DNA from 4 places in the Streptomyces sp. NPDC019937 genome. Region 2 is predicted to be linked to each of the others. Evidence: riboswitches for the same ligand, from Rfam matches in the RefSeq annotation. Region 2 holds a riboswitch; each other region holds the start of a gene.

Region 1 (2,192 bases), on a different contig from region 2:
TTCTTGTCGCCGTCACGGAGCTCGAGGGCCTCGAAGGCGCCCGTGGAGGCGCCGGACGGGACGGCGGCACGGCCGGTGCTGCCGTCGTCGAGGCCGACCTCGACCTCGACCGTGGGGTTGCCTCGCGAGTCGAGGATCTCGCGAGCTACGACGACGTCGATGGACGGCACGAGGATCTCCTTCGTATGGGTCTTCGGTAGCAGCATGAGCCTAACCGCACCGAAGCCCCGGCGGGGTGCACCGTGGGGGCGGCGCACCCCGCCGGGGCTCGTTGACTACGGTGGTGCGGCTCAGCTGAGGTGGAGCTGCTGGCCGGGGAAGATCAGGTCGGCCTGCTGGACGACGTTCTTGTTCAGCTCGAAGAGCTTCTTCCAGCCGCCCTTGACGTCCTCCGTCTTGGCGATCTTGCCGAGGGTGTCACCGGACTTGACCTTGTACTCGCCGTCGCCCTTCTTGACCGGGCCACGGGCCTCGGAGCGCGCGGCGTGCTCGGGCGCGCTGCGCGGCGCGGCCTTCGGCTTGGCGGACGGGGCCGGCTGCGTGGAGTCGGACTGGCTCTGCTGCGGCGCGGACGGCGCGGGGGCGGGGGCGCCGCCGCTGGTCAGGCCCTTGCCACAGACCGGCCAGGCGCCCTTGCCCTGGCTGGCGAGGACCTTCTCGGCCACCTGGATCTGCTGGGACTTGCCCGCCTTGTCGGCGGTCGGTGCGAACGCGGTACCGCCGTAGGCGGCCCAGGTGGAGGAGGAGAACTGCAGGCCGCCGTAGTACCCGTTGCCGGTGTTGATCGACCAGTTGCCGCCGGACTCGCACTGCGCGACCTGGTCCCACTGGGAGCTGGTGGCGGCAGAGGCGGACGTCGCACCGATGAGCGGAGTGGCCACGGCGGCTCCGGCGAGGCCGACGAGCGCGGTGATGCGGGTGGCCTTGGAAGGACGACGGTGCTTGCCCTGAGCGTTGGACATGTTCGTTCGTTTCCTCACCGACGCCTACGAGGTGAGCTGTCGGGTTCGGGCGTGAGTTGCCCGGCCCGGTGCGGGGTTCGCACCGGGCTTCACCCCTAGCCGTTCGGCCGGTTTCGCCGGCCTCGCGGCACTTACCTTGGGTCCCCCGCTCCTGCCTTCGGCGCTGGCGCGTCGGTACCGGACGACCGCCGGCAGGACTCGGCGTGACGGTCGACGGTGCTCGCGGTGGCGAGCGGAAAGACGTTAAACACACGTGCGGGAAACGTTCAAACACCCTTATCGCAGCGAAGAGGGCTGTTATCGATCTCACTCGGGCCACATCGGCGCAGGTGGGGCCGGGTGCGGAGAGACCGGACACCAGGGACGGCCCGGAAAATGTGACGAGAGGTATGTCTCACCGGCGCCAGATCGGGCAAATCACCCCGAACTACTGGCCCCTGACAGTCAGGTCAAGTCGCTGACCAGGGAGGATGAGATCCGGGTCGGTTCCGATGAGGTTCTCGTTGCCTTCGTAGATCTGCCGCCAGTCGCCGCCCAATTCCTGCTTTTCGGCGATTGCTGAAAGGTTGTCACCCGGACGCACCGTGTAGCCGCCATCCGTGGGGTTTTCGGCACGATGCGCTCCGCCACGCGAGGCACGGTCGCCCGGTCGCGCGTCCCTCTCCGGCTCGCCCCGGTGCTTGCCGGAGGGCGTGGAGGCGCCGGACGCATCCGAGGCGTCCGCGGAGGGGGGCGTCGGGGTCGTGGCGGGTCCTTCGGAGGCGTCCTCGCCCTCGTCCTCGTCGGAGGAGGGAGACGAAGAAGAGGACGGGGACGGCGAGGGGTCCGGCGCGTCAGTAGAAGGGGACGGGGAGGGCGCGTCGTCGTCCAGCCCGTCGGGGGCCTTGGAGAGGTGGGGCCGCTCCGGCTCTCCGGCGTCCCGGCCCGAGTCGCCACGCTGCGGGGGCTGCTGGGAGGGGCGCGCCGTGCTGCCCGGGTTCACATCCGGGGCGTCGCCGTCGTCGGTCAGCTCGGCGTTGAGCGCGCAGCTGGGCCAGGCGTCCGGGCCGCGGTCGCCGAGTATCGCCTCGGCGACGGCTATCTGCTGGGAGCGGCTGGCGAGGTCGGGGCGCGGGGCGTAGTCGGTGCCGCCGTACTTCTTCCACATGTCGAGGGTCAGCTGGAGACCGCCGTAGAAGCCGTTGCCCTCGTTGGCGCTCCACATCCCGGCGCTCTCGCACTCGGCGACCC
Region 2 (2,192 bases):
GGAGGTGGGGTCCGGTCACGTTACCCGTGGCGCCGACGCGGCCGATGGTCTCACCCGAGGACACCTTGCCCGAGGTGACGACCATGGACGACAGGTGGCAGTACCAGATCTCGGTGCCGTCATCGAGCTTGAGCACGATGCGGTAGCCGTACGAACCGGCCCAGCCCGCCTGGGTGATGGTGCCGCCGCCCACCGCCTTGACCGGGGTGCCGGTCGGGGCGGCGAAGTCCTGGCCGGTGTGGTCGGCAGACCACAGGTCGCCGGCCTGGCCGAAGCCCGCGGTCAGGGTGTACGAGGCGACGGGGAGGGTGAGCCCGAGGGACGTGGACGTCTTGGCGGGGCGGTCGGCGGCGGCCTTGGCCGCGGCCTCCTTCTCGGCCTCCGCCTTCTCCTTCGCCTCGGCGGCCTTCTTCTTGGCGGCGGCCTCGGCCTTCTTCTGCTCGGCCAGGTCGCGGGCCTTGGCGGCGGCCTTGGCCGCGTCGTCGGCGGCGGCCTTGGCGGCGGCCCGCGCGGCGGCCTCGCGCCGGTCGTCGTCCGCGGCGGTCTGCTGGCTCTCGGCCTGCCGCAGGATGCGGGTGCGCAGCGCCTCGCCCGAGTCGGTGGCGCTGGTGGTGAGGGTGGCCGCGGCGGGCTGGGAGGAGCCCTGGTCGTCCGCCATCAGGGAGCCGATGCCGGGCAGGTCCTCGGCGGCGGGCAGTTGGGCCTTGACCTCGTCGGCGACGTGGGCGAGGTCCGGCATGGAGATCGGTACGGCGGGCCGGTCCTTGGCGCTCGCCATGCCGCCCGCGCCGACCGCCGCGATGACGCCGACGCCGAGGACGGCGCCGCTGCGGGCCATGGTCCCGCCGCGCTGCTTGACGACGCGGTGCTTGCCGCGCAGCGGGGCGATGGATTCCTCCGTCGGGTTCCACTCGTCCCAGACGGCTTCTTTGGCGCCGGAGGGATCATCCCCTTCGGCGCCGAGGCCGATCGCGGGCCGGGCGCCGGCTCCGGCGTCGAAGCCGACTCCGTACGCGGTCGCGGTGCCGATGCCGGTACCGGACGATCGGTACGGGGCTTCGTCCAGTACGGACCTGTTGGACGCCACCGGGGCGCACTCCTTTCCTTCCCTCTCGCCTACCGGGTTAGCTGACGGGTTCGGAGCAGGAAGGTCTCCTACGGGTCAGGTCGACCCGATTCACCCCAAGGTGGTGGTTCCCCGGTTCCCTGGTGCTGCGGCTGCTACCGCCGTGGTGCGTGGTGCTGCTGGTGGTGCTGTCACTGCACGTACGGGATTCGGCGACGGCGCACGGTGCCGCCTCTGCGACGGCTGTGTCGACCGCGCTGCGTTATCGAACGTTAATAGAGAGCGCGACATGATTCCAAGCTCTTCTGAAGAATCCGCGCAGCTTTGGGATGAACTTAGTAAGCATCGGGGGACAAGTGGGGGCGTATCACCCCGGTTGAAAAGGGATGGTAAAAACCTCCGGAGAGCTGATCGTGCGTCAATCGTTATGCGTACGCGTTACCGTCGACTACGGTCCGTGTCCGTAGCGGGCGCCGTCGTTCCGTTCGGTCCGGGCGGGACCGTTCCGTTCGGTCCGGGCGGGCGCCGGAGCGCGAGGAGGGCCATGTCGTCCGAGGTCTCCCCGCCCGTGTGCCGCGCGACGTCCTCCACCAGCGCGTCGAGCAGCCCGCCCGGCCCGGGGAAGCGGCGGCCGCGCAGCCGCTCCTCGGGGACGTAGAACGCGCCGTGCCGGTCGCGGGCCTCGGTCACCCCGTCCGTGAACAGCAGCAGCGTCGCGTCCTCGGGGAACCGCAGCTCCGTCACCCGGTCCGGCCACGCGCCCAGTTCACCCATCCCCAGCGGCAGCGCGGCCGTCTCCGGCTCCAGGGGTCGCACCTCGCCGTCGCCGGGCAGCAGCAGCGGCGGGGGGTGGCCGCGATTGATGAGGCGGAGGGTGGAGTCGCCGCGCGGGATCTCGCCGAGGACCGCGGTGGTGAACCCCTCGAACGACTCCAGCTCGGCCCGCTGCCGGGCGCCCTCGCGCCGCAGTGCCCGCTCCAGCCGTCCCGCCAGCCCCTCCAGCGTCGTCTCCTGCTCGGCCGCCTCCCGGAAGGCGCCGATGAGGACCGCGACGACCTCCACGGCCTGCAGCCCCTTGCCGCGCACGTCCCCGACGATCAGCCGTACACCGTGCGGGGTGTCCTGC
Region 3 (2,192 bases), on a different contig from region 2:
GTCCCGGCCGCGCCAGGGCACCGAGGAGACCATCGAGGGCATCGACGCCGCGGCGGTGCGGGCCTTCTACGAGGCGCACGTCCGCCCGTCCACCGCGACCGCGGTCATCGTCGGCGACCTGGCCGGGGTCGACCTCGACCGGGCGCTCACCGACACCCTGGGCGCCTGGACCGGCGGCCCCGCCCCGCAGCGGTCGGTCCCGCCGGTCATCGCCGACGACACCGGCCGTGTGGTGATCGTCGACCGGCCCGGCGCGGTCCAGACCCAGCTGCTCATCGGGCGCGTCGGCGCCGACCGGCACGACCGCGTCTGGCCCGCGCAGGTGCTGGGCACCTACTGCCTGGGCGGCACCCTCACCTCCCGTCTGGACCGGGTGCTGCGCGAGGAGAAGGGCTACACCTACGGAGTGCGCGCCTTCGGCCAGGTGCTGCGCTCGACGCCGCCCTCGCCGGCCGGCGGCGGCTCGGCGGGTGCCTCGCTGCTGGCGATCAGCGGTTCGGTGGCCACCGAGGTCACCGGCCCGGCGCTGGAGGACCTGTGGAAGGTGCTGCGGACGCTGAAGGAGGAGGGGCTGACGGACGCCGAGCGCGATGTCGCCGTGCAGAACCTCGTCGGCGTCGCGCCGCTCAAGTACGAGACGGCGGCCGCCGTCGCGGGCACGCTCGCCGACCAGGTCGAGCAGCACCTGCCGGACGACTTCCAGGCGCAGCTGTACGCCCGGCTCGCCGAGGCGGGGACCGTGGAGGCGACCGCGGCGGTCGTGAGCGCCTTCCCGGCCGACCGGCTGGTGACGGTGCTCGTCGGCGACGCCTCGAAGATCGAGGAGCCGGTCAAGGCGCTCGGCATCGGAGAGGTGCGCGTCATCACCGGCTGAACCCCGGCCCGGCCGGCCCGATATGTCCCCGGGTCCGGCGCAACGCACCATCGGCACAAGGACCCTGGCGTCGCACAAGGCGCCGGGGTCCTCCCATATGCCCGATTCGTGGGGTGTTTGGTTTGTGGCGAGAACAACAAAAACCCGTAACCGTTTGGTGATCGAAACGCGGCCCGTTTAGCGTCAGTGCGGCTGTTCGCCGGATACCCGCCGCACCCGCGGCACGGACAGCCATCGCCGAGTCCCATGGTGCGAGTGCCAGGGGAGCCGGGGACCCAAACGTCCCTGGGGTGAATCGGACGCCTTCCCCGGCCGGGGGAGGGGCCCGTAGGAGACCTTCCTGCTCCGAACCCGTCAGCTAACCCGGTAGGCGAGAGGGAAGGAAAGGAGTGCGCCACCACATGGCGTTCACCCGTGCCGCCGGGAAGCACCGACGTCCCCGCCAAGCCGCCGTCCGCACCGGCGCCAACATCGCGGGCATCACCACGGTCGCCTCGGGCGTCGTCGCCGGCATCGCCGGCCCCGCCCTCGCCGCGACCGGCGAGACGCCGTCTCCCCAGGACACCGGTCTCCGTCAGGCGATGGTGATGGGCGACGGTCTCTCCGACCAGATCGACGCGCAGGCCCAGTCCCAGCGGGACGCCGCCGAGACCGCCGCCGCCAAGGCGAAGGCCGAGGCCGTGGCCCGCCAGGAGGCCGCGCGGAAGGCCGAGGCCGCCGCGAAGAAGGCCAAGGCGGAGCGCCAGGCCAAGGAGCGCGCCGCGCGTGAGGAAGAGCGCAAGCGCCTCAACACGTTCGTGTCGCCCATCAGTGGCTCCTACGTCTCCACCGGCTACGAGGCGTCCAGCGGCCTGTGGTCCTCCGGCAGCCACACCGGGATCGACTTCCACGCCTCCACCGGCACCTCGGTGCACTCGGTGGGCTCCGGTGAGATCGTCGAGGCGGGTTGGGGCGGCTCGTACGGCAACAACGTCGTCATCAAGATGAACGACGGCACCTACACCCAGTACGGCCACCTCTCGTCGATCGGCGTCTCGGTCGGCCAGAAGGTCACCCCCGGCCAGCAGATCGGCCTGTCCGGCGCCACCGGCAACGTCACCGGCCCGCACCTGCACTTCGAGGCCCGCACCACCGCGGAGTACGGCTCGGACATGGACCCGCTGTCGTACCTGCGCTCGCACGGCGTCAATCTCTGACGCACCGCCGCTCTGTCGAAAGGCCCCGTCCGCCCCGGGCGGGGCCTTCGGCATGCCGTCGCCGCCGTGACCGGCACCGTGACCGCCGCCGTGACCGTCGCGGTGACCAAAAAATAACCCCG
Region 4 (2,192 bases), on a different contig from region 2:
ACTCGCGGCGCAGGATGCGCACGCACGCGCTGTGGAACGTCATCACCCACATCGCGTTCGCCCGCGGGCCGACCAGCTCCTCGACCCGCTCCTTCATCTCCCCCGCCGCCTTGTTGGTGAAGGTGATGGCGAGGATCTGCCCGGGGTGCACGTGGCGGGTGCCGAGCAGGTACGCGATGCGGTGGGTGAGCACCCGGGTCTTGCCGGACCCGGCCCCCGCGACGATCAGCAGCGGCGAGCCCGTGTGCTCCACGGCGGCCCGCTGCTGCTCGTTCAGCCCCTCCAGCAGCGCCGCCGGGTCGACGGCCGGGCGGGCCGCGCCGTCCCGGTAGTACGCCTCTCTGGTCCCCCCGCTCGGCACCGGCGCGTCGAAGGCACCGCTGAAGAGGTGGTGCGGCACGTCCTCGCCGCCTGAACCGCCGGCGGGATCCGGGTGCGCGGAATCCTCGGGCGGCGGGGGCTCCTCGCCCGGAGGCCCGAGATCCGCCAGGAAGCTGTCGTCAAAGAGGCTGCTCATCGCTCACCGAGTTTAGGGGGTGCCATCCGGACCATGCCGGGCTCGCGGGCCCTGGCACGCACGCTCGCCGATCCGGCCTGGTCCGGACGGCACCCCCTAGGCGCCACACTGACAGCCTACGCATGGACTGCGTAGGGATGTCACGAAACGGTTTCGGGCAAAACGACCACCAGCCTTCACAGGAGCACCACGAGTTGGCTACCGTCCTCCCCCAGGCGGCCCGTACACCCGTCGGCGAACCGCGCCGGCCCGGGCGGCCTCCGCCGAGTCCGGCCACGTCGCAAGGCGCCCGGAGCCGGGGACCCACAACGCAACACCGGGGTGAATCGGCCCGAGCAGCGGTACGGCGTCACGACGCGCCGGCCGCCCGCGCACGGCCGTAGGGCAACCTTCCGAACCGCCCGAACCCGACAGCTAACCCGGTAGGCGGTCCACGGAAGGAGTCGCCTCCCTTGGCGTCGCACCGCAAGCCGCGGACCCGAATACCCACCGCCGCCGCCTCCACCGGGCGCCGTACCGCCGTCGGATTCACCACCGCCGCCCTCGCCTCCGTCACCCTCCTCTCCCAGACCGCGAACGCCGCCCCGGGCGACCCGAAGCCCGGCACCACGCAGTCGATCGAGGCGGTCAAGGAGAAGGTGGACACGCTCTACCACCAGGCGGAATCCGCCACCCAGCACTACAACGCCGCCAAGGAGCGCTCCGAGCGGCAGCGCACCAAGGTCAACCGGCTGCTGGCCGATGTCGCCGAGAACACCGAGAAGCTCAACGAGGCCCGCCGCACGCTCGGCACCTACGCCGCGGCCCAGTACCGCGACGGCGGCATGACCTCGAGCGCCGCGAGCCTGCTGTTCTCCAACGACCCGCAGGACCTCTTCGACCAGTCCCATCTGATGAGCCGGATGGCCGGTTCGCAGAAGAGAGCCGTCGACGACTTCCAGACGCAGGCGGCGAAGGCCGCCAAGGAGCGCGGGGAAGCCGCCAAGAGCCTGGCGTCGCTGACCGAGACCCAGAAAGAGCTGAAGACCAAGAAGAAGTCCGTCCAGGACAAGCTGTCCCAGGCCCGCCGGCTGCTGGCGAGCCTGACCGCCAAGGAGAAGGCGCGGCTGGCGGCGATCGAGAAGAAGAAGGCCGAGGAGGCCCGGCGCAAGGCGGCCGAGCTGGCCGAGAAGCAGCGGCAGGCCGCGGCCCAGCAGAAGCAGGAGCAGCAGCAGGAGCAGCAGTCGAGCGGAAGCTCCTCTTCCGGCAGTGGCTCCGGCAGCGGCTCCTCCACCTCCACGAACAGCACCAAGGCGGCCAAGGCCATCGACTTCGCGGAGTCCCAGCTCGGCAAGCCGTACGTCTGGGGCGCGACCGGCCCCAACTCCTATGACTGCTCAGGGCTCACCCAAGCCGCCTGGAGGACCGCCGGTGTCTCGCTGCCGCGCACCACGTGGGACCAGGTGAAGGCCGGTACGCGCGTCTCGACCTCCGACCTCAAGCCCGGTGATCTCGTCTTCTTCTACGACGACATCAGCCACGTCGGCCTCTACATCGGCAACGGCATGATGATCCACGCCCCGAAGCCCGGAGATGTGGTCAAGAAGGCGCCGATCACCGAGATGCCGATCTACGGGAGCGTCCGGCCCGCATGACAGGCAGGAGACGCCGCGGCTGCCCGATGCGCGATCGGGCA

What was found. Region 2 has a riboswitch for cyclic di-AMP ahead of ABZ562_RS26130 (M23 family metallopeptidase). Riboswitches for the same ligand answer to the same signal wherever they lie in the genome.
Positions count from the first base shown of each region.
Region 1: linked by a shared signal. The riboswitch ahead of ABZ562_RS25485 (transglycosylase family protein) and the one ahead of ABZ562_RS26130 (M23 family metallopeptidase) in region 2 are both predicted to bind cyclic di-AMP.
Region 3: linked by a shared signal. The riboswitch ahead of ABZ562_RS30835 (M23 family metallopeptidase) and the one ahead of ABZ562_RS26130 (M23 family metallopeptidase) in region 2 are both predicted to bind cyclic di-AMP.
Region 4: linked by a shared signal. The riboswitch ahead of ABZ562_RS08810 (NlpC/P60 family protein) and the one ahead of ABZ562_RS26130 (M23 family metallopeptidase) in region 2 are both predicted to bind cyclic di-AMP.

Region 1 covers NZ_JBEYAL010000026.1:104,618-106,809, forward strand. The annotation lists gene eno (phosphopyruvate hydratase) at 1-176, opposite strand, end outside; gene ABZ562_RS25485 (transglycosylase family protein) at 291-962, opposite strand; cyclic di-AMP (ydaO/yuaA leader) riboswitch at 969-1,135, opposite strand; gene ABZ562_RS25490 (transglycosylase family protein) at 1,390-2,192, opposite strand, start outside.
Region 2 covers NZ_JBEYAL010000027.1:100,027-102,218, reverse strand. The annotation lists gene ABZ562_RS26130 (M23 family metallopeptidase) at 1-1,087, opposite strand, end outside; cyclic di-AMP (ydaO/yuaA leader) riboswitch at 1,099-1,230, opposite strand; gene ABZ562_RS26125 (PP2C family protein-serine/threonine phosphatase) at 1,505-2,192, opposite strand, start outside.
Region 3 covers NZ_JBEYAL010000036.1:80,915-83,106, forward strand. The annotation lists gene ABZ562_RS30830 (pitrilysin family protein) at 1-874, shown strand, start outside; cyclic di-AMP (ydaO/yuaA leader) riboswitch at 1,100-1,262, shown strand; gene ABZ562_RS30835 (M23 family metallopeptidase) at 1,276-2,070, shown strand.
Region 4 covers NZ_JBEYAL010000007.1:90,548-92,739, reverse strand. The annotation lists gene pcrA (DNA helicase PcrA) at 1-517, opposite strand, end outside; cyclic di-AMP (ydaO/yuaA leader) riboswitch at 769-962, shown strand; gene ABZ562_RS08810 (NlpC/P60 family protein) at 970-2,151, shown strand.